Regions from separate parts of the Caloramator sp. ALD01 genome, predicted to be linked through region 3. Evidence: predicted binding sites of a transcription regulator. Region 3 holds the regulator's gene; each other region holds the start of a gene.
What was found. Region 3 encodes HrcA, which represses chaperone genes, less so after heat shock. Its sites were predicted from a motif close to TGTTAGCACTCNNNNNNNNNGAGTGCTAACA; they were not measured.

Region 1: a site for HrcA is predicted at 6,615-6,645, ahead of groES (co-chaperone GroES). Genes of this name have one in related genera too.
Region 2: a site for HrcA is predicted at 9,231-9,261, ahead of A3M9_RS0109510 (PTS transporter subunit IIBC). Genes of this name have one in related genera too.

What each region holds. Positions count from the first base shown of each region.
Region 1 is NZ_AXAA01000045.1:566-10,375, reverse strand. Features, by position in the region: gene A3M9_RS0111495 (electron transfer flavoprotein subunit alpha/FixB family protein) at 1-91, shown strand, start outside; gene A3M9_RS0111490 (3-hydroxybutyryl-CoA dehydrogenase) at 101-946, shown strand; gene A3M9_RS0111485 (NAD(P)/FAD-dependent oxidoreductase) at 1,012-1,842, opposite strand; gene trxA (thioredoxin) at 1,842-2,165, opposite strand; gene A3M9_RS14310 (SH3 domain-containing protein) at 2,349-4,055, shown strand; gene A3M9_RS0111470 (hypothetical protein) at 4,154-4,963, shown strand; gene A3M9_RS0111465 (DNA-3-methyladenine glycosylase) at 4,974-5,849, shown strand; gene A3M9_RS0111460 (ACT domain-containing protein) at 5,861-6,292, shown strand; gene groES (co-chaperone GroES) at 6,699-6,983, shown strand; gene groL (chaperonin GroEL) at 7,005-8,630, shown strand; gene A3M9_RS0111445 (NupC/NupG family nucleoside CNT transporter) at 8,710-9,810, opposite strand, start outside.
Region 2 is NZ_AXAA01000026.1:1,558-13,296, forward strand. Features, by position in the region: gene A3M9_RS13640 (Na+/H+ antiporter NhaC family protein) at 1-283, opposite strand, end outside; lysine riboswitch at 374-551, opposite strand; gene A3M9_RS0109475 (pseudouridine-5'-phosphate glycosidase) at 617-1,525, opposite strand; gene A3M9_RS0109480 (PfkB family carbohydrate kinase) at 1,519-2,610, opposite strand; gene A3M9_RS0109485 (cellulose biosynthesis cyclic di-GMP-binding regulatory protein BcsB) at 2,702-4,651, opposite strand; gene A3M9_RS0109490 (glycosyltransferase) at 4,662-5,900, opposite strand; gene A3M9_RS13645 (polysaccharide deacetylase family protein) at 5,894-7,474, opposite strand; gene A3M9_RS0109500 (hypothetical protein) at 7,452-8,498, opposite strand; gene A3M9_RS0109505 (hypothetical protein) at 8,711-9,001, shown strand; gene A3M9_RS0109510 (PTS transporter subunit IIBC) at 9,280-10,923, shown strand; gene A3M9_RS0109515 (endonuclease/exonuclease/phosphatase family protein) at 10,926-11,711, shown strand.
Region 3 is NZ_AXAA01000011.1:44,050-55,788, reverse strand. Features, by position in the region: gene mtaB (tRNA (N(6)-L-threonylcarbamoyladenosine(37)-C(2))-methylthiotransferase MtaB) at 1-1,185, opposite strand, end outside; gene A3M9_RS0106875 (16S rRNA (uracil(1498)-N(3))-methyltransferase) at 1,182-1,931, opposite strand; gene prmA (50S ribosomal protein L11 methyltransferase) at 1,942-2,880, opposite strand; gene dnaJ (molecular chaperone DnaJ) at 2,992-4,125, opposite strand; gene dnaK (molecular chaperone DnaK) at 4,180-5,991, opposite strand; gene grpE (nucleotide exchange factor GrpE) at 6,010-6,594, opposite strand; gene hrcA (heat-inducible transcriptional repressor HrcA) at 6,608-7,633, opposite strand; gene hemW (radical SAM family heme chaperone HemW) at 7,747-8,850, opposite strand; gene lepA (translation elongation factor 4) at 8,850-10,652, opposite strand; gene spoIIP (stage II sporulation protein P) at 10,764-11,739, opposite strand, start outside.

The sequences.
Region 1 (9,810 bases), on a different contig from region 3:
AGACCTTGCGATAGTTGGAGACCTGTATAAGGTTGTTCCAGAACTTATTAAGGAAATTAAGGCCTATAGACAATCCTGTGAAGTAATGTAGGGGGGATTTATTATGAAGGTATTTGTTGTAGGTTGTGGGACAATGGGCAGTGGAATAGCTCAGTGTTTTGCCCAAAGTGGTTTTAGTGTAGGGATGTATGATACAAAAGATGAGTATGTAGAAAGAGGGTATAACTTAATAAATAAGTCTCTAACTAAGCTTGTTGAGAAGGGAAAGATGGATGAGGATAAAAAGAACAGCATATTAAACAATATAACAAAATCAGTAAATATCGAAGATGCAAAGGATGCAGATTTGGTTGTTGAGGCTGTTTATGAAAATATGGAGGTAAAAAAGGATATATTCAGTAGGCTTGATGTAATATGTAAAGAAGATACAGTTCTTGCTACAAATACATCTTCTCTATCAATTACAGAGATAGCAGCAGCAACCAAAAGGCCAGATAAGGTAATAGGAATGCACTTTTTTAATCCAGCACCAGTTATGAAACTAATAGAAATCATAAGAGGTATTGCAACTTCTGATGAAACCTTTGAAAAAATTAAGGATATATCTATGAAAATTGGCAAAGAACCAATTGAAGTTAAGGAATCTGCAGGATTTGTTGTAAATAGGCTTTTAATACCAATGATAAATGAAGCAGTAGCTCTTCTTGCAGAAGGTGTTGCAACAGTAGAGGACATTGATAAAGCTATGAAACTTGGTGCAAATCATCCTATGGGACCACTTGAACTTGCAGACTTTATAGGGAATGATGTTAATCTTGCTATTATGGAAACTATATATAATGAAACAGGTGATTCAAAATATAGACCACACCCATTATTAAGAAAGATGGTAAGGGCTGGATACTTAGGCAGAAAGACAGGAAGAGGATTTTACACATATAAATAAAGAAATATAAAAAGGTGCCGATTAGGTGAAGGCGGTTTTATTCGCATCTCACCTAACTGGCACCTTTATTCACAGGCATTAAGGGCAGCTATTTGTCCTTCGCCTACTGCCTTTGCTATTTGATATGGCTTTCCAACAACATCACCTGCAGCATAAAGTCCCTTTATATTTGTTTCCATATTCCTATCAACCTTAACGTGAGGTCCATCCACTTCAAGTCCTGGTACAAGTGAAGTTAAAGGATAGCTGTCCTTTAGTACAAAGAAACCGTCAGCAGTAATTTCTCCATTTTCAAGAATTAACTTTTCGGCACTAAAGGAACCTTCAAATCTTAATGGTTTAGAATTTATAACTTCAATATTTTTATCTAAATTTGATAAATCTTCCTTCATCTGAGGTATAAAATATACTTTGCTACATACAGTTGCTAAAAAGTTTGCTTCTTCAATTGATTCGTGGTTGTATCCTACTACTGCTACAACCCTTCCCTTATATAGTGGGGCATCGCAGGTTGCACAGTAGCTAACACCAGAACCTAAGAACTTATCTTCATTTTCAATTGTCTTTTTAAAGTCAACACCTGTTGCAAGTATAACCTTTTTGGCTTCATACATTTCTGTTCCAGCTTGAATACTAAAGTGTGTTCCCATAGAATAAACAGCAAGAACGTTTTGATTAACTACAAAGGCATCTGTTGTTTTAAGATGGTCATTTAGCCTTTCCATAAACTCAGTTCCTGTTATGTTTGGTAAGCCTGCATAGTTTGGAATAGAAGGAGCCCAGAGGATTTTCTTGCTATCCTGCCCGAAAATTATAACCTTCTTGTTTCTTGCGTAGGCATTAATAGCAGCAGAAATCCCTGCTGGGCCTTTCCCGATTATTGCTATATCGTACATTATAGGTTTAGAGCTCCTCTTATTGCTGATTCTATTTGATCAGCTGGCCTAAATCCAACAAGTTTTCCAACAGGCTTACCATCTTTAAATAGAACAAGAGTTGGGATACTCATTATTCCATATTGGCTTGCAGTTACAGGGTTTTCATCAACATCAAGCTTAACAACTTTAACTTCGCCATCCATCTTTTGAGCAACTTCTTCTATAACTGGTGCAAGCATTTTACAAGGTCCACACCAAGTAGCCCAAAAATCTACAAGTACTGGAACATCAGAATTTAAAACTTCATTTTGGAAATTGTTATCAGTTACGTGCATTACCATATATATTACCTCCTGAATTAATATTCTTTTCATATACCCTTAAGGGGTATCCCTACTATTATAATACTCTTCATATAAAAAAATGTCAATATGATTTTTAAAATTATATATAGATTTTACCATAATTTATTATGTAAAGTAAAATTGATTTTTTTTCGATAATTCAAATAAGGGGGTGTGGTAATGAAAAAAATGTCTATGTTTTTGCTGTTTACCTTTATTATATCAATATTTTCTGTTTTTATGCCAAAGGCAGAAGCTTCTCAATTTAAAGTACAAATAACAGCAACAAAACTTTCTATAAGAAGCGGACCATCAACAAAGTATAGGATTGTAGGGTACTATACAAAGGGACAAGTAGTAGATGTAATAGGACAATCAGGAAGTTTTTACAAAACGAATAGAGGGTATATCTACAGTTGGTATACAAAAAGGGTACAGACAACATCTCAAAACAACGTAAGTAGAGGAACAATTTTTATACCTTTTAAAGTAGAGGTAACAGCAACTAATCTGACAATAAGAAGTGGACCTTCTATTATATACAAAGTAGTTGGATATCTTTCTAAAGGACAAGTAGTAGATGTAATAGGACAATCAGGAAGTTTTTATAAAACCAGTAGAGGGTATATCCATAGTGGGTATACTAAAAAACTTTTAAACTTAAAAGAAGGACCTAATGAAGGTAAGTACATTGTTATAAAGGAAGATACTCCTATTTTAAAAGGGATAGATGGAGTGGAGGATGAAAGATATGCAGTTAAGGGAAAGACATATAAAATTCTTGAGGATAGAGGAACATATTATAAAATAAGACAAGGTGCCACAGAGGGGTATATTTTAGCACAAAATGCACAAATTATAAATTACACGCCTAAGGAAAAAATAACGCTTGCTTGGCATTATGTTTATAATAGGGATGAAAATAAGAAATACTACAATATAAAAAATCCAGAAAGTAAATATATTACTAAAAATTCAGTAAGTATAGGGCTTGATGTAGTATCCCCTACCTGGTTTTATATTATAGGTTCTGCATCTAATTTAAACAGTATAAATGTTTTAGATAAGGCAGATTCTGAATATGTAAAAATAGCCCATAGAAATGGATATGAAGTTTGGGCACTGCTTGCAGAGTTTGATGCAGATAGAGCCTATGCGATGTTTACCAATAAAAGTGTTATGGATAGGGTTATAAATCAAGTAGTAGGTTATGCAGAAAAATATAATTTAGATGGCATAAACATAGATTTTGAGGGACTTGGGCTTAAAAACCAAGAGGGACTTATCACATTTACAAGGGAACTTACAAATAGACTAAAGGCTAAAAATCCTCTAATTAAGGTTTCTATTGATGTAACAAAGCCATCAACATCAGATAAATGGTCAAGATTCTATGACAGAAAGGCACTATCTGATATAGTCGATTATATGATGTATATGGCCTATGATGAACACTATAAAGGTTCACCAGTCGCAGGTTCTGTTGGTTCACTTCCTTGGGTTGAACAGGGAATAAATGAAATACTTGCCCTTAAAGTTCCAAAGGACAAGCTTATTCTTGGAGTGCCATTTTATTTAAGAGATTTTAAAGTGGCACAAAACACTAATCAAGCATTTGATTCAAATGTTTTGAAAATGCAGCAGGCAGTAGATATTATAAAACAATATGGAGGTAATATCTACTTTGATAACAATGCAAAACAGGATGTTGGAGAATATTTTGATAAGGATGGTAATAGGCATCTTGTTTGGCTTGAAAATGCAAAATCAATGGGGTATAGACTTGACCTTATAAATAAATATGATTTGAAGGGAATGTCGGCTTGGCAATTAAATTTTGAAACGGATGATATATGGGATGTGGTAAAGGAGAAGCTGAAGCGATAATGCTTCGGCTTTTTAATTTGTAAAAATTCTTTAATTTGAATCTTTCTTAAACAAAACATATCGTATATAATAAAAGAAATAATAAAAAAGGTGATGGTATGGAAATAATATGCCTTGTTGGGAAAAGTGGAACAGGAAAGAGCTACAAAGCAATGCAGGTTGCAAGCTTATATAATATAGATTGTATTATTGATGATGGGTTATTGATATATAAAGGAAGAGTTGTTGCAGGAGTGTCTGCAAAAAAAGAAAAAACAAAAATGGCCGCAGTCAAAAGGGCCATATTTTATGAGGATGAACATAGAAGACAAGTAAAGGAAAAATTAAATGAACTTAATATAGATAGAATTTTGATTCTTGCAACATCTTTAAATATGGTTGAGCATATAACTGAAGCACTAAATCTACCTAATAAATATGAAGTTATAAATATAGAAGACATTTCAACTAAAGAGGAGATTGAAACTGCAAGAAGGCAGAGATTAAAGGAAGGAAAGCACGTAATACCTGTCCCTGTATTTGAGATTAAAAGGAGTTTTTCGGGTTATTTTATAGATTCTATAAAAAACATAATAGTTAGGGATAATAAGAAGCAAAATGTAGAAAAAACTATAGTAAGGCCAACCTTTAGCTATCTTGGTAAATTTACAGTATCGGAAACGGTTATAAAAAATATAATTTCCTATATAGTTGAAAGGGAAACAGATGCCTTAAAGGTTGATACTATTAAGTTAGACAATAGGGAAGAAGGAATTGAAGTTGCAATATATGTAACTGTAAAGGGACTGTGTACTCTCAACCAGCTTGCAGAAACTATTATAAAAAAGATAAAGGAAGAGTTTGAATATATAACAGGAATAAACATTATAACTATAAGATTTATATATAAGGATTTGAAGCTTAGGTAGGTGTTTTATTATGTATAAATTTGAAGAATATACAGAAGGAATAGTTATAAAAAATACAGAAGATTTCAATATTAAACATATATTTGATTGTGGGCAGTGTTTTAGGTGGAATGAGCAAGAGGATGGAAGCTATGTTGGAGTAGCCTATGACAGGGCAGTAAGGATTTTTCAAAGGGGTAAAGATATATATATAAAGGGTGGAAGAATAGAAGATAAAAAATTATGGGAATATTATTTTGATTTAAAGAGAGATTATGGATACATTAAAAGCGAGCTCTCAAGGGATAAAATACTAAAAGAGGCAATAAGGTATGGAGAGGGTATTAGAATTTTAAATCAGGATATGTTTGAGATAGTAGTATCCTTTATAATATCAGCCAACAACAGAATACCAATGATAAAAAGAGCAGTTGAAAATATATCAAGAAGATATGGAAAAGAAATTGAATTTGAGGGTAAAACATATTATTCTTTTCCAACCCCAGATAGTTTAAAAAGAGCAAACATAAAAGAATTAGAGGAATGTGGAGTTGGTTTTAGAGCACCCTATATAGTAGATACTGTTTCTAAGATATACAATGGGGAAGTAGATTTAAATATCATAAAGGAACTTGATACTGATGAAGCCTTTAAAGAGCTAACAAAGCTTAAGGGAATAGGGCCAAAGGTTGCAGATTGTATTCTGCTCTTTTCTATGCAAAAGTATGATGCCTTTCCTGTTGACGTATGGGTTAAAAGAGTTATGCAACATTTTTATCTTGCACCAGATGTTAGTTTAAATAAAATACGTCAATTTGGAAGGGATAAATTTAAATTTTATGCTGGCTTTGCACAGCAGTATTTATTTTATTATGCAAGAGAATTTAAAGGGAAGGATGCATTTTAAGGAGGGGGACAATGCAAAATAAGAAGTACTATGTAGTAGAGGCAGGAGTATTACCTGAAGTATTTATTAAAGTTATGGAGGTAAAAAAGCTTTTAAATCAAGGAAAGTACAACAGAGTAAATGATGCAGTTAAAGAAGTAGGAATAAGTAGAAGTACCTACTATAAGTATAAGGACAGCATATTTGAGTTTTATGAAAACAAAACTCAAATACTTACACTTGCAATGATACTTGATCATATATCGGGTGTTCTTTCAAAAATATTAGATGTTGTTGCAAAGGCAAATGGGAACATACTTACAATAAACCAAAGTATACCTCAAGAGGATTTTGCAATGGTTTCAATGTCCATAGATACAATAGCCCTAAACCAAAATCCAGATGAATTAATTGATATCATTAAGAACCTGCCAGGAGTTAGAAAGATTCAGATTATAAAGTAATGAAATACATAAACCAGATTAGTCCCATAAGGAGTTTTTAGGCTTTTAATTTATATTAAAGATATGGCTTAAAAACTTTATGGGACTTTTTTATTAAAATCAATTATAAATATATAGTTTATAAATGCATAACTTTATAATACTTGGCAATAATATTAGATGTGTATGAATTGGATAATATTAAAATAAAAAGAAAAAATGCAAATTCAAGTGAAAGAAGTAGATAATTAAACTAAAATTACGATAATATGGAATACATAAAGATTTAGCTAATATTTACAGAGTTGATTATAAAATAAAAAATATTTAATATTATAAGTGTGATTAGCACTCGTACATAGTGAGTGCTAACAAACAAAGATAACAAAAAAATTTACATAAAAATATAGTCTAAGGAGGGGTTAGAATGAATCTTAGACCACTTGGTGACAGAGTAGTAATTAAAAAGATTGAAGCTGAAGAGACAACTAAGAGCGGAATTGTTCTACCAGGTTCAGCAAAGGAAAAGCCACAAATGGCAGAAGTTATTGCAGTAGGACCAGGGGGATATGTTGACGGAAAAGAAGTAAAGATGGAAGTAAAGGTTGGAGATAAGGTAATATTCTCAAAATATGCAGGAAACGAAGTTAAGATTGATGGTGTTGAGTACACAATCCTAAGACAAGATGATATCCTTGCAATAGTAGAATAATTTTAAAGGGGGTAGAGAAATATGGCAAAGGAAATAATGTTCGGTGAAGAAGCAAGACGTGCAATGCAAAGAGGTGTTGATAAGCTTGCTAACACTGTTAAAATAACACTTGGACCAAAGGGAAGAAACGTTGTACTTGATAAGAAGTTTGGTGCACCACTTATAACTAACGACGGTGTATCAATAGCAAGAGAAATAGAATTAGAAGATCCATATGAAAATATGGGTGCTCAACTTGTTAAGGAAGTTGCAACTAAGACAAATGATGTTGCAGGTGATGGTACTACAACTGCAACACTACTTGCACAAGCTATAATAAGAGAAGGATTAAAGAACGTTACAGCTGGTGCAAACCCAATGTTAGTTAGAACTGGTATTAAGAAGGCTGTTGACGTTGCTGTTGATGAAATAAAGAAGATATCAAAGCAAGTTAACGGTAAGGAAGACATAGCAAGAGTTGCATCAATATCAGCTGCAGACGAAGAAATAGGTCAACTTATAGCTGATGCTATGGAAAAGGTAGGTAACGAAGGAGTTATCACAGTAGAAGAATCAAAGACAATGGGAACAGAACTTGAAGTTGTTGAAGGTATGCAATTTGATAGAGGATACATCAGCCCATATATGGTAACTGATGCTGAAAAGATGGAAGCAGTTTTAGACGATCCATTCATATTAATTACAGACAAGAAGATATCAAATATCCAAGATATTCTTCCAGTTCTTGAACAAATCGTTCAACAAGGAAGAAAGCTACTTATCATAGCTGAAGACGTTGAAGGTGAAGCACTTGCAACACTTGTTGTTAACAAGCTAAGAGGAACATTCACTTGTGTTGCTGTTAAGGCTCCAGGTTTTGGTGACAGAAGAAAGGAAATGCTACAAGACATTGCTATCCTAACAGGTGGTCAAGTAATTTCAGAAGAACTTGGAAGAGACCTAAAGGAAGCAGACATCACAATGCTTGGACGTGCTGAAAGAGTTAAGATTACAAAGGAAAATACAACTATCGTAAACGGTAGAGGAGATAAGGAAGAAATTAAGGCAAGAGTTGCTCAAATAAGAGCTCAAATAGAAGAAACTACTTCAGACTTCGATAGAGAAAAACTACAAGAAAGACTTGCTAAGCTTGCAGGTGGAGTTGCAGTAATCAAGGTTGGTGCTGCTACTGAAACAGAACTTAAGGAAAAGAAACTAAGAATAGAAGACGCTCTAAATGCTACAAAGGCTGCTGTAGAAGAAGGTATAGTGCCAGGTGGTGGTACAGCATACATCAACGTAATTCCAGCAGTTGCAGAACTTGCTGAAAAGGAAACAGAACAAGACGTTAAGGTTGGTATAAACATAGTTAAGAGAGCACTTGAAGAACCAGTTAGACAAATAGCTGAAAACGCTGGATTTGATGGTGCAGTTGTAGTAGAAAGAGTTAAGGCATCAGATAAGGGTGTAGGATTTGACGCTCTACACGAAAGATACATCAATATGATTGAAAACGGAATAGTTGACCCAACTAAGGTTACAAGATCAGCACTTCAAAACGCTGCATCAGTTGCTTCAACATTCCTAACAACAGAAGCTGTAGTTGCTGAACTTCCAGAAAAGGAAAAGGCTCCAGCAATGCCAGGCGGAATGCCAGATATGTATTAATAAAATATAGGGATTGCCATAAGGCAATCCCTTATAACTTATATACTATAAAAAAGGATTGCCCAAGGGCAATCCTTTTTTATAGTAATATTCCTGCTATTGCTGCATTTAAAAGTCCAACAAGTGTTCCACCAATTAGAGCTCTAACTCCAAGTTTTGCAATATCTGAACGTCTATTTGGTGCAAGACCACCAATTCCACCTATTTGTATTGCAATTGAGCTTATGTTTGCAAAACCACAAAGTGCATATGTTAAAAGTGTTATAGTTCTCTTATCTAATGCACCTGTTTTTACAAGTTCAGCAAGATTTGCAAAGGCAAAGAATTCATTTATAACTATCTTTTGGCCAAGTAAGCTTCCAGCTTGTATTATATCCTTAAATGGTACACCTATTATGAAAGTAAATGGTGCAAACACTCTTCCCATTATCCATTCAAGGCTTAGATTGCTCATACCTATAAGTAATCCAAACTTAGCAATTATATAATTTATTAATGAAACTAAAGCTATAAATGCAAGTAGCATAGCACCAACATTTAAACTAAGTTGAAGTCCTTCAGCAGCACCACGTGCAGCAGCGTCAATAACATTTGCGTCCATCTTTTCAAAGGTCATATCAACTTTTCCCTTTGTCTTTGGCTCTTCTGTTTCAGGAAGCATTATCTTTGAAATCATTAAGCTGGCTGGTGCAGCCATAAGGCTTGCTGCTATTAGGTGCCCTGCATCAATTCCCATTGCAATATACCCTGCCATAACTCCACCTGCAACAGTTGCCATTCCACCAACCATTATTGTAAGTAGCTCTGAACGAGTCATATCATTTACGTATGGTTTAATTAGAAGTGGAGCTTCTGTTTGTCCAAGGAATATATTTGCAGTATTTGAAAGTGATTCAGCACCTGATGTTCCAAGAAGCTTTAGCATTATCTTTGCAAGGAATGATACAACAGCCTGCATTACTCCAAGATAATAAAGTACGCTCATTAGGGCTGAGAAGAATATTATTGTTGGAAGTATTTGTAGTGCGAATATAAGTCCAAATTTGTTTGTATCAATCAAGTCACCAAATAAGAATGTTGTTCCATACTTTGTAAAGTCAAGTAACTTAGTTACTCCTCTACTTATAACATCAAATATTTTTTGACCTGTAGGCCACTTTAAAACTACAAGTGCAAATAC
Region 2 (11,739 bases), on a different contig from region 3:
TTGCCTTTGCACCACCCATTTTAGATACAACTGCAATAAGGCCTCCTATCGCAAGGCATTGAAGTATTACTCCTGCATTCCAAGTATCTGATAGGGATGCAAGTATCTTATCTACTAATCCTAAAAACGCATAGAAGAAACTTAAAATAAAACCGTGGGAAGTTAAACTTAAAAGAAATGTACCTGTAAGTACCCCTACAAACAGGGATAAAAGAACATTTTTGGTTCTGAATGCTAATAAAATAGCGACAAGTGGTGGTAAAAGTGTTAAAAATCCTGGCATAAAAAAACTCCTCCTTTAATTTAATAATTTTTCGGAGGAGAGTCCATCAAAGCAAAAGACACCAAAGGTACAAAAATACGTACCCTGCCCTTGCATGATAGCTCTCCACAAACTATGCGTTTGTGACAGTTCTGCATATATTCTATGCAGCCCCAGCCATAGAGCCTTAAAGCATCAGCCCTACGCTTCGGCGGTGGCTCCTTTCCTATACCATCATCGTGCTTGCCTCAGATATAGTACTCTTAGACACCGCGCCTCTATCATGGTCAACGCATATTCAATTTTTATTTAAGTTATATTTTGCTATAAAGTTAATTGTTTGTCAAGCCTTTTTTATAAATTTTTTGCAATCTGTGCCGCAAGCTTTGCGTTGTTAAATACCAGTTGAATATTAGACTCAAGGCTCTTTCCACCTGTGATATCCTTAACCTTTGCAAGTAAAAATGGAGTTGATTCCTTTCCCTTTATTCCCTTCTCCTCTGCTTCCTTTAGTGCATCCTCTATTGCTCTATTTATTGTATCATAATCCATTTCATATTCCTCTGGTATTGGATTTGCAATAACTGCACCACCTTTAAGGTTAAGTTCCCATTTTACCTTTAACATCTTTGCAATTTCCTCTGGAGTATCTAATCTATAATCAACCTTAAATCCACTCTTTCTTGTATAGAAGGCTGGAAGCTCCTCTGTCTTATATCCTACAACTGGAACACCAAAGGTTTCAAGATATTCTAAAGTTAATCCTAAATCAAGTATTGATTTTGCACCTGCACAAACAACTGCAACATTTGTATTTGCAAGCTCTTGAAGGTCTGCTGAAATATCAAAGGTCTCCTGTGCTCCTCTGTGTACTCCACCTATTCCTCCTGTTGCAAAAACACGAATTCCTGCAAGGGATGCTATAATCATTGTTGATGCAACAGTTGTTGCACCATCAATTCCCTTTGCAACTATATATGGAATATCGCGTCTACTTACCTTTACTATCTCTCTTCCCTTTTTACCAAGGTATTCTATTTCATCACGAGTTAAACCCGCCTTTAGCTTTCCACCTATTATTGCAATAGTCGCAGGAACTGCCCCATTTTGTCTAACTATCTCTTCAACCTTAAGTGCAGTTTCAACATTTTGTGGATATGGCATACCGTGTGATATTATTGTAGATTCAAGTGCCACAACAGGCTTCCCATTTTCAAGCGCCTCTTTAACCTCCTGTGAAATTACTAAATAATCCTTTAACATAATCCCATCTCCTTTGCCTTTGTATTTACATTTTGTATAGTCATTTTGTTTGAAATAGTATCCTTTGAGGATAGAGCAATTGCTGCTGCTGCCATTGCAAATTTTGCTGAAGCCTCCATTGAATAATCGTTTATATAGCTGAAAACAAGTCCTGCCAAGAAGGCATCTCCAGCACCTGTTGCATTTACAACACAAACCTTTGGCATATCTATTTTAAATATTCCTTGACTATCTCCGCATACTACTCCATCCTCACCAAGACTTAAAAATACCCTCTCTACTCCCTTATTCAAAAGAACCTCACAGGCCTTTTTTGCTTTATCCACATTATCAACATAAATTCCTGTTAAAATTTCAGCCTCGTATCTGTTTGGTTTTATTGTATGAAACTTTCCTATGAAATCCTTTACCTTCTGTGCCTTTTTTGTAGATACTGTATCTAAAAACAAAACAACATCCTCAAGTTCTGCTATAACTTCAAGTGTTTCTTTAGGTATGTTTGTATCCACAATACATACTCTTGAACCCTCTATTATCTTCTTCTTTGATTTTATAAAATCTACACCTATCCTGTCGCATATATCCATACAAGAAAGTGCAACTGCCATATCTCCATCTTCATCTAATATAGAAAGATATGTTGAAGTATTCTCATCAGAGACAATTAGGCTGTGGCTCATATCTATACCTATATTTTTAGAATGCTCAAGTATTTTTCTGCCATACATATCATCGCCAATAGCAGTTATAAGCTTTACATTTACATTAAGCCTTGCAAGGTTTTCTGCTATGTTTCTTCCAACACCACCTAAGGACATATTTAAAATACCTACATTTGAGTCTTTATACCTTAGTTTTTCCTTTGGAAAGCCTTGTATATCTACATTTGCCCCTCCAATAACCAAAACATACTCATCAATGTTTATAATATAACCTTTTCCTAAAATATATCCCTTTTTCATCAGGTTTGTTATATGAACAGCAACCGATGCCCTTGCTATTTTAAGCTTTGAAGCTATCTCCTCTTGGGTTATAAAGGGGTTCTTCTTAATAAGTTCAAGTATTTCTCTTTCTCTATTTGTCATATAATCACCTAAACTTTTGCTTAATTTATAATCATATGTTTATTGTATCATTAACCTATTTAAAATACAATAAACATTTAAAAAATTATATTTATTCTTTACATTTATTTGTATAAATTAAAACAATAAATACAATAATAGCCATACCAAGGCATACATAGGCAGAAAATATATTTTTATAAATACTTTTTTCATTTTCGATATAGTAAGTTTTTACTGTTCCCATAGAATTTATTACACAGACATTTCCCCTTAATCTTTCAACCAAATCAAAATCGCTGAGATACTTTGATATATTCTTAATTCCTTCTCTCTTAACAGCATTTAGGGTTAAAATAAATTTATCTTTAGCATAAACTCCATATATAAGCTCAATTACTCCATCCCCTTCATTTAGTACAATATTCTCTTTTGCCTTATACCTTCTATCCTTTTTTGCAACATACAAATTATCCTGTAGTTCCTTTAAGTTCAATCCATAAATTAAATTGTTTTTTGATTTATCAACAAACAAGCTAACACTTAATCCCTCTAATCCTTTAATGCTGTGTCCTAAAAATGCAAATATATTTGACAAGTTACTTAAGTCTTCACCGTCTAAACTGCTTGGAATAACAACATTTAAGTCATTAAACTCTCCATCCTCAATAAGGGGGGCAGGATAAAACAAGAGGTCTCTTCTTTTTTCTATCTTTGTTGGTTTGTATATGATAGAATCCTTCAAAATAACAGCAAATAAATTGTTGGCAAGGTATGCTGTATTCCTTTTATCTTTAGGAACAAGATTAAACTTCAGCTTGAGTTTGACGCTTCCACTTTGTACTACATCCTTTAAACTCAGTCTTATACTATCCCCTCTACTTTTTTCTAAAGATAAAGCCTTATCTAAATATGGAATATCATTTACATAAATACAAAGGGACGATTTTTCAAAATCTATTAAGTTCGAATACCTTAAATTAAATTGGGCAAAAGCCTCCTCCTTCAAACTCCTATCCTTTGGTATTTCTATAAAAAAATCAACCTCATTATCTATGCCGTTTAAAACTATATCTTTATAACCTAAATCCTTTAAAGTCACTCTATCCTGATATATTTCTCTATTTTTTTGTTTATATTCACCTACATAAAATGTATCATCATATACTCCCTTTAAAAAATCTATATCGCCTAACGCCTTAGCTGCAAATATAAGTTTTTTACTGTCGAAGGAAGTTATTATTAAAACATACCTATCCACATTATAGGGAGATTTTATAAGCTTGACTAAAGCATTATTTGATATTTTGCTTCTATCTTCACTGTCTATGTACTTCTTAAAATTTTCGTCTAATTCAAAGTAGGGAGATATAACGATTATATTTTTATCCACATCATCCACACTAAAATCCTTAATATGCTCTACCCTTAAACTTAAATTAGAGTATGCATCATATCTTCCAAATACTGCTGATAGATAAAAAAGTGCAAGATATGAATCTAAGTCTTCCCCTGTTAAAATAACTGTGTTAAAACCATCATCATTTCCCCTTTTTAAAAAGGGATAAGGGAAATTACTTAGCCTTATATTTTCCATATTCTCTTCGTATTCTATGTGAACATAGCTGTCATCCTGAATCTCAATCCAATTTCCTATGTTTGTATCTTCATAGGAGTCTTCTCCATCTATCATTTTAAAGGCACATATCCTTAAAGAATTAAAACCTACCTTCATTTTTTCCCTTTTTAAGAAGAAGGCTGTTTGTATATTTTTTTTACCATAAATCTCAACACTTCCAACAGAAGAACCATTTAAATATACAGTTAGCATAGAATTTTTATATTTTATTGCTTCACTTATATTTATATTTAAATATACATAGCTTTCATCCTTTAAAAACCAATTTTCATCAACATAAAAATTAAAATCATAATAACTTCTAATACCTCTAAGTTCTACATTGTTGTTTAATTTATAGTTTTTTATTCCTATATTCTCAGCATATATAGTTTGAGAAAAAACTAAAAAAAGTATAATAAAAATCTTAAGTATCCTCTTCATCTTATCCCCCCTAAAATCTTTCTGTCTTATACCACCTGTGTTCCCTTTTTAAAACCCTATCCTTTAAGTAGGAATAAACACCCATTGTAGAAACAATACCCCAAAGCTTGCAATAGGTAAAATACATTAAAAATATCAATGCAATATTTTTAATAGTAAATTCCTCCTTCTCGAGGGATAGAGAAATAGCAACTTCAAGTATGAACATAATATATGATAAAAACCAAATCAAAACCAAATTTCCATAAACACCCACACTTAAGTTAGTTAAACAACCAAGAATAAAAACACAGTCAGAGATTAATGTTGATAGTAGAAAAACAAAATAAACTAATGTAAAGTAAATAACATCTATAAAGGCACTACTTTTTATCAAACTTCTATCAAATAAATATTTAAATACAACATATACATTTCCCTTAACCCACCTTTTCCTCTGCTTAAACCAAACTCTTAAGTTTTCTGGTTCCTGTTCAAAGGTTACTGCCTGTGGAACAAATTTAATTCTATATCCCATACTGTATATTCTTATGCTAACCTCTGTATCCTCTGCAATTGCCCTATCATCCCATCCATCAACTTTATCAAGTATATCCTTCCTTACTAAAAAATTGGTTCCTGGTATGGTACATAAGTTAAAAAGTCTCCATCTTCCTCCCTGTGCCATCCATTGAAAACTAAGCCCCTCTATATTTATAAACCTTGTTAATAGGTTTTTGTTTTTATTTATTGTCCTAAACTTACCTATAACAGCACCTAAGTTTCTGTCCTTTTTAAGTTCACAAACAAGATTGTATAGTGCTTGTCTATCTGGTCTATTATCCGCATCATATACTGCAATAAACTCACCCTTTGCATATTTAAGCCCAATGTTTAGGGCATTTGCCTTACCCTTTCCCCCTGTCTTAAAATCTGTTTTTACAATCCTAAGCCTCCCTTTATACTCCTCCTTTAATCCTTCTAAAATATACCCTGTATTATCTGTTGATAAATCGTCAACTACTATAAGTTCAAACCTATCTATAGGATAGTTAAAATCCATTATACTCCTTACAGTCTCTTCAATTACCTTCTCCTCATTATGGGCTGGGACTAAAATAGATACAAAAGGCAACTCCTCTAATAAAAAAGTTGTCTTACTTGATTCAATATAATATAGATAGCCAAAATAAGTCAGTATTCCTCCTATGATGAGCATTAGCCATATAGAATAAAGGGAGAACAGGAACAAATTATCATAAATCACCATCCCCTCTCCCTCCTTAGATAAATGGAATGAATTAATATTACTACCATTCCTGTTAATAATAGGATAAATATAAAAAGAGCAGACCTTTGTATATCATAAAAACTTAATTTTATATCTATCCTCTTGTGATAGTCCCAATCTATTTTCCCATCTCTACTTTTTATACAAACGTCCTTTAATTTTATATAGTTTTCCTCTTGTTTTAGGTCATAGAAAGAATAACCCCTATTCCTTAACTCTCCTATTATTTTCTTTAGATAGTCAATATTCACAAACGTATGAAAATAAAGGCCTCCAAAATAGTCTCTAACTACGGAAGTTCTATCTATATTTTTTAATATTTCATTTATGTTGTCTGAATAGACATAGCCTAAGTTTTCAGGTATAAGCCTATTTATAAACTCAATATCATTTATTCTAAAAGGGTAGGATGTTGTACAAAAGGAATGTTCTGATGTTTGTATATGACCTACATAAGTTGAAAAGTGCCTCTTTAAGAACTCATATCCATCTCTATTTATTGCATAGTGGGGTGCCTCAAAGGCAAGAGGATAAAGTCCACATTTTAAACATTCTAAAAGTGCCTTATATACCCTATCCTCCATATACTTATCCATATCATCCGATGGTGCCCTATTATTTTTAATATCCCAAAACTCATAACCTTCCCCAGTTTTTTCATCCCTTATTTGATGAGTATATCCGTGAAGAACTATACTAGCTCCATTTTGTTGCATATATCTTAGTGTCTCTACAAGCTCCCTATTATCGGATATCCTATATATCCTTCCATTTTCCTTATAAGCAGGAATTAGGGCTATCATATAGGGTATTCCTTCAGCCTTTAGATAGTCTCCTATACTCCTCAATTTTTTAACATCAACTTTAGCGTGCACATCCTCTATCCTTACAAAAACCCTTTTTTCCTGCCTATGTTCTTTTTTTAAAACATCGTGAAGAACGTCACAAAGTATATAAAAGGTTGTTCCCTCTGAATCATATCTTGTAACAATCCACCTGTTGTTGTATTTAAATATATATGGTATTTGTTTTTTACCATCTGTAAAATAGCTAATCACTTGTCCATTTTTTACGTCATAGAAATCAACAAAATTGTTATCCGAAACACCAAATTTTCTATTAAACGAAAACCCCAAATCCCTATAATATACATCGACTGCATTATAGTTTTTTCCTAAAAATATATTTTTACCAAACTGCTCCCTTAGAAGAACCTCCTTAAAGCCTGTCCCAATTAAAACTGTAGTTCCCTTATACCTCATCAAGTCCTCTAAAACCCTACTTGAAAGTTCCTCTTCATCTAACCCCAAAACAAAAACACAATCAAAATGCTCCAAATATCCCTCTTGATAGCACTTCTCTGAAACCTCATAAACATCAACATCAAAATGACCTAATGCAAGTTTAAAGGCTAAAACCTCATCATTGTCATAACCAAATTTATATCTTGTATCGTATATTATAAGCACCCTATCCCTTTTATCCTCTGCACAGGCTCTTCCAATCATAAAGCATATTATTGCTAATAAACTAATTATTATCTTCTTTAACAATATAGCATCCCCCCATCCTTAAGGCTAAAAGTGCATTTAAATTATCAAAGGAGTGGGCATATAGATTTGCTTCATTACCAAATGCACCGTATATGGGAGATAGTCTATTTTTACATTGAAGTTTTAACATCCTGTTTATTAGCATATTATATAAATCAACATCCCTATAGTATAAAGCAACCCTTGCTAAAGTCGCATAAATTGCTGTGGATTCTATCCTTGAGGCTGGCTTTAAATCTCTTATGTAATACTCTGAATAGACTGCACCCTTTTTTTCTATTTCACTTTTAATAAACTTAATAAAATCCATATAAAAAATGTTGTCCTCTGCCAAGTGTTCAACTACTATTGCATTTTGAAGCATATCAACCTTATACTCACTTGAATATTGTTTTGTTCTTAAATTATATCTATTTCTAAAAAAGGGGGTACCCTCTATCTTTCCATTTTCTAAAACCCATCTTGAGTTTTCGTATATGCTTTTAAAACTTAGTTCGTAATTGCTAATAAGATTCATTGTATACAAATCTATATAGGATAAAGTAATAGTACCTGACTTTGTATATCCATCATAATAGTCTACTAAAAAGCCATTCCTACATTCATATTTTTTAACAGAGGCTATAATCCTTTTAGCAAGATTGAAGTACTCCTTGTCCCCAAAAACACTATACCCTATTAAAAGTGCTCTTATAATTCTCAAATCATCTATCGAAGCAGATGATGTATATTTATAATCCTCACCAACTCGCCAAGAGACCAAATTATTTTTTAGCATCATTTTATCCATTACAAACTCATAATGCCTCCTGTATCCTGCCTCATCCTTTATGTATAGATAATAGAGCATAGAGAGTCCCTCAGATTCTGACAAAACATCCCTTGAACCAAACTCCATTTTATAGTTGGTAAATATACCTCCATACTCACTTGTTAGTTTTTTCTCTACAAATTCCCTAACTAACTTTTCATCAAGTGTCTCACAAGGATAATCATATTCGAAACTTAACCTTTTACTATTCATATTCCCCTCCCACATTACAAGAAATATGAGAACTAAAACCAATAAAATATACCTTCTAATAACAACCACTCCCCTATGTCTTATAAAATTATATTTTTCAAAGGGATTAAATAGAACAGGTTAAAACTTGGTTAATTTATTGACAAGCTATATCTATTGATTTATACTAATATTGAAAATAATCTGAATATTATTGTTTTTGGAGGCGACTTATGATGAATTTATACCATATCAACCTAACTTATGAAAACAAAATAGATGAGATAGCAGAGGATATAATAAACAACAACTTTGATGTTATTGAAATATACGGAATATGTAGCAGCTGTGATAGGGACTTAGTATTTGAATGTTTTGATTCAAACCCTATATTTAACATATTAAGAGAGCTTCAGCTAAAGGGTATTAGAGGATATAGATTTGACTGTAATATTTACGAAAGTTCAGATAAAAAGATTACTCTTGTTAAAAAATACGATGTTACCAATATAAATGAAATATAAATCATCTAAAATTTCTCCCCTTAAAACTCATTTTAACTTAATCAATAACATTCATCTCCCCCTTATATAAGTAGGGGGGGGAGTTCACCTTCCTATGAGGTTACTTATTCAATTCTTTATATTTTTAATATTTTTATTAATCTTAGGTTTCTTGACATCAGACTTTTTTTACTATATACTACAATTGTTAATTGTCTGAAATATTTGATGGCATAATCCATCAAATATTTTTTTACGCCCTATGCAATCGTTTGCTCACATTTAAAGGAGGTTTTAAAATGTCTAAAAAAATATTCACCTTTGATTTCTGGCAAAAATTCGGAAAAGCACTTATGGTTGTAGTCGCAGTAATGCCTGCAGCAGGACTTATGATTTCAATTGGAAAACTTATTGGAATTCTATTTGGGGACATTACACTTGCACAGACGATTGCAAGAATAATTGAAGATTTAGGTTGGGGAATAATTGTAAATCTTCACATACTATTTGCAGTTGCAATAGGTGGTTCTTGGGCAAAGGAGAGAGCTGGTGGTGCCTTTGCTGCACTTATAGCCTTCATACTAATAAACCGTGTAACAGGTGCAATATTTGGCGTAAATGGTGCAATGCTTCAGGATGCAAATGCAACTGTTAAAACAATATTTGGCTCAAATTTAGTTGTTAAGGACTACTTTACATCTGTACTTGGTGCTCCAGCACTTAATATGGGTGTATTTGTTGGTATAATAGCAGGTTTCTTAGGTGCCGCACTTTATAACAAATACTACAACTACAACAAACTTCCAAACGCACTTTCCTTCTTTAATGGAAAAAGGTTTGTTCCTTTTGTGGTTATATTAGGTTCAGTTGTAACAGCAACTATACTTTCAATCTTTTGGCCAATTGTACAAACTGGTATAAACACATTTGGTAAATGGATTGCAACATCAAGGGAAAATGCTCCATTTATCTCAACATTTATATATGGAGCCCTTGAAAGAATACTACTTCCATTTGGTCTTCACCATATGATTACTATACCTATGAACTACACAGAACTTGGTGGAGTTTACAACATACTGACTGGAGATAAAGTTGGACAAGTTGTTTATGGGCAAGACCCTCTATGGCTTGCTTGGATTACAGACCTTAACAACCTAAAGGCTGCTGGAGATATGGCTACATATAATAAACTTCTTGCTACAGTGCATCCAGCAAGATTTAAGGTTGGACAAGTAGTAACTTCAACTGCATCATTAATAGGTGCTGCACTTGCGATGTATATGAGCGTTGAGAAGGAAAAAAGACCTCAATACAAATCAATGTTTTTATCTGCTGCACTTGCAGTATTTTTAACAGGAGTTACAGAACCAATTGAATTTATGTTTATGTTTACATCACCAATACTATTCTTTGGATATGCAGTGTTCACAGGACTTGCCTTTGCAATGGCAGACCTTATAAACTTAAGAATACACGCCTTTGGTTTTATAGAACTTTTAACACGTACACCAATGATAATAAATGCTGGACTTGCAAAGGACCTACTAAACTTTGTATTTACTTGCCTTCTATTCTTTGCTGTAAACTTCTTTGGGTTTAGGTTCGCAATAAAGAAGTTTAATATACTAACTCCAGGACGTGGAGAAAATCAACTTGATGCAGAGGAAGAGGCTGCTGCAACAACTACTAATACAGGCAATAGAGAATTAGCATTTAAAATAATTGAACTTTTAGGAGGACGTGAAAACATTGTTGAAGTTGATGCTTGTATGACAAGACTTAGAGTTACAGTTGTTGATACAGCAAAGGTTGCAGAACAAAGCAAATGGAAGGAAAATGGAGCTGTTGGACTAATTATAAAGGATAAGGGAATACAAGCAATTTACGGTCCTAAGGCAGATATATTAAAATCGGATATAAATGATATATTGGGGGCATAATAATGAAGCTATTAACACTAAACTGCCATTCCTGGATTGAGGAGAATCAGCTTGAAAAGCTTGATATTATTGCAAAGGATATCATTGAAAAGGGATATGATGTGGTTTCTCTTCAGGAGGTAAATCAGCTAATTGAAAGTAAAGTAGCTATGGACATTGTTAAGGAGGACAACTTTGCCCTCCTACTTATGAATAAAATAAACCAAACTTCAAAGGAAAAGTACAGTATGTACTACGAAAAGAGCCATATAGGATATGATAAATACGAAGAAGGAGTTGCTCTTTTAACAAAGCATAAGGTAAAAGATGTAAAGTCATACCTCATTTCAAGGGCAGATGACTTTAGCTTTTGGAAAACAAGAAGAGTTTTAAAGGCAAGTATTTTAATAGAAGGAGAAGTGATAGACTTCTACTCCTGCCACCTTGGTTGGTGGGATGATGAGAAGGAACCCTTTAAGGAGCAGTTTGACAGGTTATATGAAACTATTGACCAAAATAAGCTAACATTCCTTATGGGAGACTTTAACAACAACGCCTTTATAAGAAATCAAGGCTATGACTACATCATACAAAGGGGACTTTACGACACCTACAGCCTTGCAGAAGTAAAGGATGATGGCGTTACAGTAAAGGGGAAAATAGCAGGTTGGGATGAAAACAGAAATGATTTAAGACTTGATTTAATTTTAGTAAATAGGAAAATACCTGTTAAGTCTTCATCTGTTATATTCAACGGTATAAATAAAGAGGTTGTATCTGACCACTTTGGTGTTTGTGTTGAAATATAAACATATGGGCTGTATAAAATAATACAGC
Region 3 (11,739 bases):
TCTTGTATAACCATAATATGAATCTTCTTTTTTCTCCTCTATTAAAACATCCACTATTTTCCCAATAAGTTTTTTATTAAATTCCTTTTCATATTTATCACTAAGTTCAATTAATAATTTACTTCTTCTTTCCTTTTCTTCATTATCAACTGTTTCCTTAAACTCTGCTGCCTTTGTTCCTTTCCTTGGACTATATTTAAAAACATGAAGTTTATTCAACTTAATTTCTTCTAAAAAATTATACGTCTTATTAAATTCCTCAATAGTTTCACCTGGAAATCCTACAATAACGTCAGTTGTTATTGAAACATCATTAAAATGCCTTCTTAAATTTAAAACTGCCTCTTTGTACTCATCAGTAGTATAGCGTCTATTCATTCTTTTTAATGTTTCATTACACCCGCTTTGAAGAGAAAGATGAAAATGTTCACACAATTTATTACAATTAGCAAGTCTTTTAATATTCTCTATGTTAAAAAATGATGGTTCCACAGAACCTATTCTTATTCTTTCTAACCCATTTACTTCATTTAATTTTTCTATAACATCAACTAAAGTTATATTACCAATGTCTTTTCCATAAGAAGCAACATGTATACCTGATAATATCACTTCTTTATATCCATTTTCTACAAGTCTATTTACTTCTTCTATTATAGTTTCAAACTTTTTACTTCTTACAGGTCCTCTTGCATATGGAATTAAACAATAAGAACAAAATCTGTCACAGCCATCTTGTATCTTTAAAAAGGCTCTTGTTTTGTCTTGATAATGGTCTATTTCCATTTCTTCAAATTCTCTTACTGTCATTATATTTTTCACTTTATTTAATTTTTTCTTAGATTGATTAAATTCATTGATATAATCTAATATTTTGCTTTTATTGTCAGTTCCAATTATTATATCAACATCATCTATTTTTGATACCTCATCTGGTGCAACTTGAGCATAACACCCAACAGCTATCACAATTGCATCTTTATTATTCTTTTTTGCTCTTCTAATCATCTGCCTTGATTTTTTATCACCAATACTTGTCACAGTACACGTATTTATTACATATACATCAGAATAATCTTCAAAATTTACAACCTCATATCCGTTTTTTTCAAATATTTCTGCCATAGCTTCTGTTTCATATTGATTAACCCTACATCCTAATGTATAGAATGCTACCTTTTTCATTTCATTCCTCCTATATCAGACAACTCGTATAATAAAATAGTACTTGCTACTAATCCTGCTGTTTCAGTCCTAAGTATTCTTGGTCCTAACGTAATTGGCTTAAAACCATTTTTTATGAATATATTTATTTCTTCCTCACTAAATCCACCTTCAGGCCCAATTATTACTGCAATATTTTTATAATCTCTACTCTCATTAAATAACTCCTTAAAACTTGTAGACTTTTCCTTTTCATATGGAACAACAATCAAATCAAACATCTTTAATATATCTAATGCTTCTTCAAAACTTATTAAATTATTTACTGTTGGTATTATACCTCTATTTGATTGTTTAGCAGCTTCATACGCTATTCTATTCCATCTTTCTAACTTATTACTAATATCTTTTCCATCAGTTTTTACAACTACACGTTCTGTTATAATAGGATAAAATTCTTTAACTCCAATTTCAACACCCTTTTGTATAATAAGTTCCATTTTTTGAGCTTTAGGCAATCCTTGAAACAGTACTATATTTATATTAGATTCATTTCTATTTTTAAATTTCTCTTTAATTTGGCATATAACACTTTTTTTGTTTATTTCTACAATATCGCAAATATATTCATTTTCATTTCCATCACATATTTGAATAGAATCGCCGATTTTTAGTCTTAAAACTTTTGTAATGTGTTGTACATCGTCATTAGTTATGTTTATTTTATCATTTATGATATTATCTGTTTTGACAAAAAACTTGTGCATAATAACCTCCTTATTTTTTTGCTACAATTGCAACCCATTCTCCTTTATTGTTTTTATCTATTATTTCAAAACCATTTTGAATTAAAACTTTTTCAACTTCATCTTGTTTATCTTTTATTATTCCTGATGATATAAAAAGTCCATTATCCTTTATGTAATTTCCTACAAATGATGCTAAATATATTACTACATCAGCTATTATATTTGCTATAACAATATCTGCTTTTCCATCTACAACATCTACTAAGTTCCCGTGAAGAATCTTTACATTATTAACTTTATTGTATTCAACATTAATCTTAGCAGCATCTACTGCTACCTCATCTAAGTCAACACCTATTACTTCATCGGCACCTAATTTTGAAGCAACAATGGATAGTATTCCTGACCCAGTTCCTATGTCAAATACTCTATCTCCCTTTTTACAATACTTTTCTAAAAATTCAATGCACATCATTGTTGTTTCATGAGTTCCTGTTCCAAAGGCCATTCCAGGATCTAATTCTACAATTATTTCGCCTTCTTTTGGATTATAATCCTCCCATTTAGGTTTTATAATAATCGAATTTCCTATTTTTGTTGTTTTATAATACTTTTTCCACTCATTTGCCCAATCCTCTTCTTGCACCTTATTTCTTATAACTTTACCAATTCCTATATCAATTCCTAAATCTCTTAACTCTTTTAATTTCTCCTCTATAAAATTCAATATTTCTTCTATTTGTTCTTCTTTACTAAAATAAGCTTTAACAATAGCAGCATCCTTTCCATATTCAAATATATTATAATCAGCATAATCCCAAGTGAATGGTCCTGAAGGGCGTTCAGTTATATCATTAGGGTCTTCAATTGCAACCCCCTTAACATCAAGTCCATAAAAAATACCTGATACAGGTTCTACTGCTTCACTTTTAGTAACAACTTTAATTTCTATCCATTCTCCATTCATAATCCTTCCTCCTTAGTTGATTTTACCGTTTTATTATATCATAATAATGTTTTATAACAATTGTATTTTATTAATTTTTATTATATGTAAAAAGGCATGTATTAAACATGCCTAACTAAACATATCCTTAACTTTATCAGCGAAAGTCTTCTTTTTATCTATATCCTCACCAAATTCTTCAGCTAATTTTTTTAACAATTCCCTCTGCTTTGAATTAATATTCTTTGGTATTTCTACCTTTATTTTAGCATACAAATCTCCTCTACCTGCACCACGTAACTTAGGTACACCTTTTCCCTTTAATTTAATAATTTCACCTGGTTGTGTACCTTCTGATAAAATGTGTTGAACATCTCCATCAAGTGTAGGGATTTTGATTTCTCCTCCTAATATAGCCTTTATAAAGGATACAGGAACTTCACAGAATATATCTGTTCCTCTTCTCTCAAATTTTGGATGTGGTTTAACTCTAATATTTATATATAAATCCCCTGGCATTCCACCTCTTATTCCAGGCTCACCTTGACCTCTTAATGGAATAGTATTACCATTGTCAACACCAGCTGGTATATTTATACTTATAATTTTTTTCTTTCTTACTCTACCTTTTCCTCCACAATTTGTACACGGCGTATCAATCACCTTACCTTCACCGTGACATTTGTCACAAGTTGTAACACTTACAAAGCTTCCAAATGGAGTATTTTTTTGAACCTTTACTTGTCCTGTACCATGACACTTATCACAAGTTTTTGGTGATGTACCAGGTTTAGCACCTGTACCATGGCAAACATCACAATCTTCATTTCTATATATCTCTATATCTTTTTTAACACCAAATACTGCCTCTTCAAATGTAAGTTCTAAATTATATTCTAAATCAGCTCCTCTTTTTGGACCAGTCCTTTCTCTTCTTTGTCCAAACATACCACCGAAAATATCTCCTAAATCGTCAAATATATCAGAGAAGCCTCCAAATCCTCCAAAATTTGAAAAATCAAATCCTCCAAAGCCACCTTGACCATTAAAATCAGTTGTGCCGAATTGATCATATTGTGCCTTCTTTTGAGGATCTGATAATACTTGATATGCCTCATTTATTTCTTTAAATTTTTCTTCTGCCTCTTTGTTTCCAGGATTCCTATCTGGGTGATATTTTAAGGCTAATTTTCTAAAAGCACTTTTTATCTCTTCATCAGTTGCATTTCTATCTAAACCTAATATTTTATAATAGTCCTTTGCCAAACAATTCACCACCCTTCATTATATAAGGAGGGAATACTCCCTCCTTGTTGAAAATTACTTCTCGTCTTTTACATCATAATCTGCATGGACTTCATTTTCATTTTGTGTACCTGCTGTTTCATTTTGTTGTGCGTATTGTTGATATATTCTTGAAGATATTTGGTAGAACTTTTGTGTTAATTCATCAGTAGCTGATTTAATTGCATTTGTATCAGTACCATTTAGTGCATCTTTAACCTTCTTAATATGGTCTTCTATTGTATTTTTTTCTTCTTGAGTGAGCTTACCTTCTAATTCCTTTAATGTCTTTTCTGTTTGATATACAACAGAGTCTGCATTATTTCTTATCTCTATCTCTTCTTTTCTCTTTCTATCTTCTTCAGCATATTTCTCTGCTTCTTTCACAGCCTTTTGAATTTCTTCTTCTGTTAAATTTGTTGATGCAGTAATAGTAATGTTTGCTTCTTTGCCTGTTCCTAAGTCCTTTGCAGATACATGCACAATACCATTTGCATCAATATCAAATGTTACTTCAATTTGAGGAATTCCTCTTGGTGCAGGTGGTATACCAGATAGTGTAAATCTTCCAAGTGTCTTATTATCCTTTGCCATTGGCCTTTCGCCTTGAAGAACATGAATTTCAACTGAAGTTTGACCATCTGCAGCTGTTGAGAATATTTGGCTCTTTCTTGTTGGTATTGTTGTATTTCTTGGTATTAATGTTGTAAATACGCCTCCTAATGTCTCTATACCTAATGAAAGTGGTGTAACATCAAGAAGTAGAACGTCCTTTACTTCCCCTGTTAAAACACCAGCTTGAATTGCAGCACCAACTGCAACACATTCATCTGGATTTATTCCCTTAGTTGGTTCTTTTCCAGTAAACTTTCTAACAGCTTCTTGAACAGCTGGTATTCTTGTTGAACCTCCTACTAAAACTACTTTATCAATTTGATCTATTGAAAGTCCAGCATCTCTTAATGCATTTTTCATAGGTTCTATTGTAGCTTCTACTAAATCGTGAGTTAATTCTTCAAATTTAGCCCTTGTTAAAGTAACATTTAAATGCTTTGGACCAGTTGCATCAGCTGTAATAAATGGTAGATTTATTTCAGTTGATAATAATGTTGAAAGCTCAATTTTTGCTTTTTCTGCTGCTTCTTTTAATCTTTGCATTGCCATCTTGTCACTTCTTAAATCTATACCATTTTCAGCTCTAAATGTTTCAACAAGATAATCTATAATTCTTTGGTCAAAGTCATCTCCACCAAGATGTGTATTACCATTTGTAGCTTTAACTTCAAATACTCCATCTCCTATTTCAAGTATTGAAACGTCAAATGTACCTCCACCTAAATCATATACAAGTATCTTTTGGTTTTTATCCATCTTATCTAATCCATAAGCCAAAGATGCTGCTGTTGGTTCATTTATTATTCTTAATACTTCAAGCCCTGCTATTCTTCCAGCATCCTTTGTTGCTTGTCTTTGACTATCATTAAAATATGCTGGAACAGTAATAACTGCTTGTGTAACTGGTTCTCCAAGATAAGCCTCAGCATCTGCCTTTAGCTTCATCAAAATCATTGCTGAAATTTCTTGTGGAGTATATTCCTTATCATCTATTTTCACCTTGTGATCTGTTCCCATATGTCTTTTAATTGATATAATTGTTCTATCTGGGTTTGTTATTGCTTGTCTTTTTGCAACTTGACCTACAATTCTTTCTCCATTTGGTTTAAATGCAACTACTGATGGTGTAGTTCTTGAACCTTCTGAATTTGGAATTACAACTGGTTCTCCACCTTCCATTACGGCAACACAAGAGTTTGTAGTACCAAGGTCAATTCCTATTACCTTTCCCATTTTATCTCCTCCTCTTTATTAATTTGCGACCTTAACCATACTGTATCTTAATATTTTTTCTTTATATTTATACCCTTTTTGGAAAACCTCAACAATTACATTTTCCTCAAGGTTTTCATCTTCTATATGCATTACTGCATTATGAAAGTTAGGATCGAACTTTTCATTAAGAGCAGGTATTTCCTCAATACCTAACTTTGTTAAAGTATCTTTAAACAATTTCAATGTCATTTCTACACCTTCATAAAGTGGTGTTCTTTCTTCCGTTGAAATAACAGCTCTCTCTAAATTATCAAGAATTGGTAATATGTTTTTAATAGCATCAGCAAATCCATCATCATATATTGTCTCTTTTTCTTTTTGTGTTCTTCTTCTGTAATTATCAAATTCAGCCTTTGTCCTTCTTAAAAGTTCTAAATACTCATTACACTCCTTAGTCTTTTCATCAAGCTGATTTTTTATATCAATTAGCTCGTCTTTGTTTTCATCATTTATATCATTATTTACTTCCTTTTCAGATTCTAAGTCTTCTATTTTTTCAATTATTTCTTCCTTCTCTTCCTTTTCAAGTTCATTTTCATTCACTTTTATTTCCTCTGTCACACTATCACCTCTACTATAGAGTTTTTTCAAAAACTTCACTTAAAACATTAGAAATTGATTTTAATATGCCAATAACTCTTGCATAATCCATTCTTTTAGGACCAATTATTCCAATTGTACCTGCAGTTTTATCTGCAATATTATATGTTGCCTTTACAATACTACAATCTTTTATTTTATCATTTTCATTTTCACAACCTATATAAACACAAAAATTATTAGTATCTTCAGCAAAAACATTTGTAAGTAATTTTTTGTCCTCTATAAAAGATAAAAATGTTTTTGCTTTATCTTTATCATCATATTCAGGATATTCAAATATGTTAGTTGTTCCCTCAAGATATACTTCTGCATCATCTTCCTTTAAACTTTCATATACAACAGATATGATAGCAGAAAATATCTCACTATATTCCCTCATATGACTTTGTATATCAGAAATTACTGTAAGTCCAATATCATTAATAGTTAATCCTGATAATTTTTCATTTAATAGATTATTCAATTTTAAAATTTTAGAATCATCGACTGCATTAGGTGATTTTATCACTACATTTTTTATAATACCTGTATCTGTAACAACAACAGCAACAATATCGTAGTCACTTACACGTATTAACTGGAGTGACCTTATTGAACTCTTTCTAACAGAAGGAGTCAGTACAGCAGATGTATATTTTGTGATATCAGATATTAATTTAGTTGTCCTTTTAATAATTTTATCTAATTCATTTATAGTTTGAATTTGAAGCATATATTTAATTTTTTCTATTTCCTGTGGGGATGGATATTTAATTTCCATTATTTGATCTACATAGTACCTATATCCTCTGTCAGAGGGAATTCTTCCAGCCGATGTATGGGGTTGTTCTAATAGTCCTAGATCTTCTAAGTCCGCCATTTCATTTCTAATGGTTGCTGGACTTATATCAGTCAAATATTTTTTAGCTATAGTTCTTGATCCAACTGGTTCAGCAGTTTCTATATAATCTGTCACAATAGCCTCTAATATTTTTCTTTTTCTCTCTCCTAGTTCCATTATTCCACCCCCTTTTCTTGTTAGCACTCATTAATCACGAGTGCTAATCACTACGATTTTAAAATATCACTATTAAAATATTTTGTCAATATATGCATTATTATAATAAAATTTCATTTTAAAAAGGAAACAAAGACTAAATTGGATAAATCTCGTCCTTTCTCTGTTAATCTTATATTTTCTCCATATTTCTCAATTAATCCCTTATCAATCAAGTCTAATATCTCATTACCATAGACCTGCATAACATCCTCATTAAATTTACTTTTGAACTTATTAATATTTATTCCGCAATTCATTCTTAAACCTAAAAACATAAATTCAGCCATATGTTCTTCCTTAGTTAAAATATTTTTTTCTTCTATTGCATTACCATAGTTTTTTATATTATAAATATATTTTTTTATATCTTTAACATTACTATACCTAATACCATTTATATATGAATGTGCACCTGCACCCACCCCAATATACTCATCATCACTCCAATAAATGATATTATGCCTGCATTCATAGCCTATTTTTGCAAAATTTGATATTTCATATTGGTTATACCCATTCTCTTTAAGCAAATTTATCATTGTATGATAAAGCAATCTTTCCTCTTCTTCATCAAGTAGATTTAGTTCATCATTTTGATATAAATTATAAAACCTTGTATCTTCTTCTATTATTAAGCTATAACAGGAAATATGCTGTGGCTCTAACTTTATTACATTTAACAATGTCTCTATGAATTCATTTACATTTTGATCCGGTAAGTTAAACATCAAGTCGACATTTATATTTTTAAAACCCAAACTTTTTGCATCTTTAAAATTAATTAAAAACTGTTCATAGGTATGAATTCTTCCTAATTTTTTCAATACTTTATTATCTGTACTTTGTAAACCTATTGATAATCTATTTACACCATATTTTTTTAACATATTAAGCTTCTCTAAATTTAAAGTACCAGGATTGGCTTCTATTGTAAATTCCTTTGGTGTAAACTTTTCAAGCGAACTTAATAATTTTTCTAAATTTTTGATAGATAAAATGGTGGGAGTACCCCCACCAATAAAAATTGTATCAAATTGTTTTTCTTCTAATAAATTTATTTCCCTAAGCAAAGCCTCAATATATTCATCCTGATATTCTGTATTCACAATTGAATTAAAATCACAATAATAACATTTGCTTTTGCAAAATGGTATATGAATATACAATCCCTTCATTATTCCACCTTCAATACAGCCATAAATGCTTCTTGTGGAACTTCAACAGTTCCTATTTGTTTCATTCTCTTCTTACCTTCTTTTTGTTTTTCAAGGAGTTTCTTTTTACGTGAAATATCTCCACCATAACACTTTGCTAAAACATCTTTCCTTAACGCTTTTACGGTTTCTCTTGCAATTACTTTTGAACCAATAGCTGCTTGAATTGGTATTTCAAACAACTGTCTTGGTATAATCTCCTTTAACTTTTCAGCAATAGCTCTTCCCTTTTGATATGCCTTCTCCTTTGGAACAATTTGTGACAAGGCATCTACAGGATCTCCATTTAATAAAATATCAAGTTTAACAAGTTCAGACCTTTTATATCCTGCAAGTTCATAATCAAGTGATGCATATCCCTTTGTTCTTGACTTTAATGCGTCAAAGAAATCATAAATTATCTCGTTTAAAGGAATTTCATAATGGAGCATAACTCTTGTTGTCTCTAAATATTCCATATTTTTAAATATTCCTCTTTTTTCTTGACATAGTTCCATTACAGCCCCCACATAATCTGAAGGACATATTATACTTGCATTAACAATTGGCTCTTCCATATAACTAATCTCCGTTGTAGGAGGCATATTTGTTGGATTCGTAAGCTCTATAATTTCTCCATTAGTCTTTATAATCTTATAAATAACACTTGGGGCTGTAGTTACTAAATTCAAGTTATATTCTCTCTCTAATCTCTCTTGTATTATTTCCATATGAAGTAAACCTAAAAAGCCACATCTAAAACCAAAACCTAATGCAACAGATGTTTCAGGTTCAAAGGTTAATGCAGCATCATTTAACTGTAGTTTTTCTAAGGCATCCTTTAAATCATTGTAATCTGAACTATCGGCTGGATAAATACCACTATAAACCATTGGAATCGCTGGTCTATAACCAGGCAATGGTTCAATTGCTGGTCTTTCTGCCTCTGTTATAGTATCTCCAACTCTTGCATCTCTTACATTTTTAATACTTGCAGTTACGTAACCAACATCACCCGCTTGTAGCTTATCAACCTCCATAAAACTTGGTCTAAATATACCTACTTCTGTAACTTCATATTCCTTTCCTGACATCATAAGTTTTATTTTTGTGCCTTTTTTTATAGTTCCTTCCTTTACCCTTACATAACATACAACGCCTTTATATGGGTCATAATAACTGTCAAATATAAGAGCCCTTAAAGGTGCATCTTCATCACCATTTGGACAAGGAATTTTTTCAACAATTGCCTTTAATACATCCTCTATTCCAAGCCCAACCTTTGCTGATATAAGAGGTGCATCACTACAATCAAGTCCAATCACATCTTCTATTTCCTTTTTTATTTCTTCAGGTCTTGCACTTGGTAAATCTATCTTATTTATTACAGGAACTATCTCTAAGTCATGTTCTAAGGCCAGATAACAATTAGCAAGTGTTTGTGCTTGAATTCCCTGTGTTGCATCCACAACTAATATTGCACCTTCACAAGCTGCTAAACTTCTTGATACTTCATAATTAAAATCTACGTGACCTGGTGTATCTATCAAATTTAGGATATACTCATCATTGCCATCGTTGTGAATTAATCTAACTGCCTGAGCTTTAATTGTTATTCCTCTTTCTTTTTCAAGCTCCATTGTATCTAATACCTGTTCTTCCATTTCTCTTTGAGTTAATGTACCTGTTTTTTCTATTAATCTATCTGCCAAAGTTGATTTACCATGATCTATATGAGCTATTATACAGAAATTACGTATTTTCTTTTGTCTATCACTTGGCATAGCCTAACCTCCTTAAAATTATACAAAAATAGTCATAATTGATTATAACACAATATTTTATAAATATGTCAACATTGAATTTATTTAAAATAGGAATGTCCAAAGACATTCCTATTTTAAATAGATCGCAATTGATTTTGCAATAATTTTACTTGTTCTAATAGCTTCATCTAATGAATTAAGGTTAGAACCTACTTCAAGTAAAATCATTTTATCAGATAAATCTTGATTATATTTCGCATTTTGCTTAACGATTCCCCTACTAAGGTTTGGATACATATTGTTTATTATTGTATTTAATTTTTCCGCTTTTTCATAATTAGTTTTATAATTTTTATTTTTAGCACCAACTACAAACATCAATCTTGCGTGTCTTTCATCATTAATAATAACAGTTGTTTTGCTTGATGAAGTAGTAGCATCTCTATGTAAGTCAATTATTATTTTTAAACTTGGATATTTTTTTAAATAAGAAGAAACAGTAGGTCTTGATTTTTCATATCCCTTTTCTCTTGTTGGTAAATCGTGTATTGTTATATCGTGCACTACTGCAATACCATACTTTTCTTCTAACTCCCTTTTAAGCTCTTCACCAACCTTAACAATATTTAAATTATAATCAGTTGTAAAATTTCTATCTTTTAAATTGTTAGGATTAAAACTTTCTGTAGTATGAGTATGAAAAATTAGAACTAAAGGCTTATCCCTATCAATTTTTTTCTTTTCAACATCATTTTTATCATTTGGCTTAACTACTTGTATAGAATCATCATCTTTTTTTGTAGGTTCTTTTGGTTCATCTGTTTCAATATCATTTTCCTTCTGGTTTTTTTTGTCATTATCCGCTACTATATTTACTGGATTATCATTATTGGTTATCAAATTTGAAATGTCTATATACCCAATCAATGGTACTTGATTTTCAAAATAACTTGTAGGGTCCTCTATATCTACTCCAACTAAATGTTTTAATATTAATGGTAATATACTAACTTTATCTTCATCCTCTATATTACTATATACATAGTCCATAATACCGTTAGATTTACTAATAGTACTAATATAAAAACTACTCGAATATAAATTT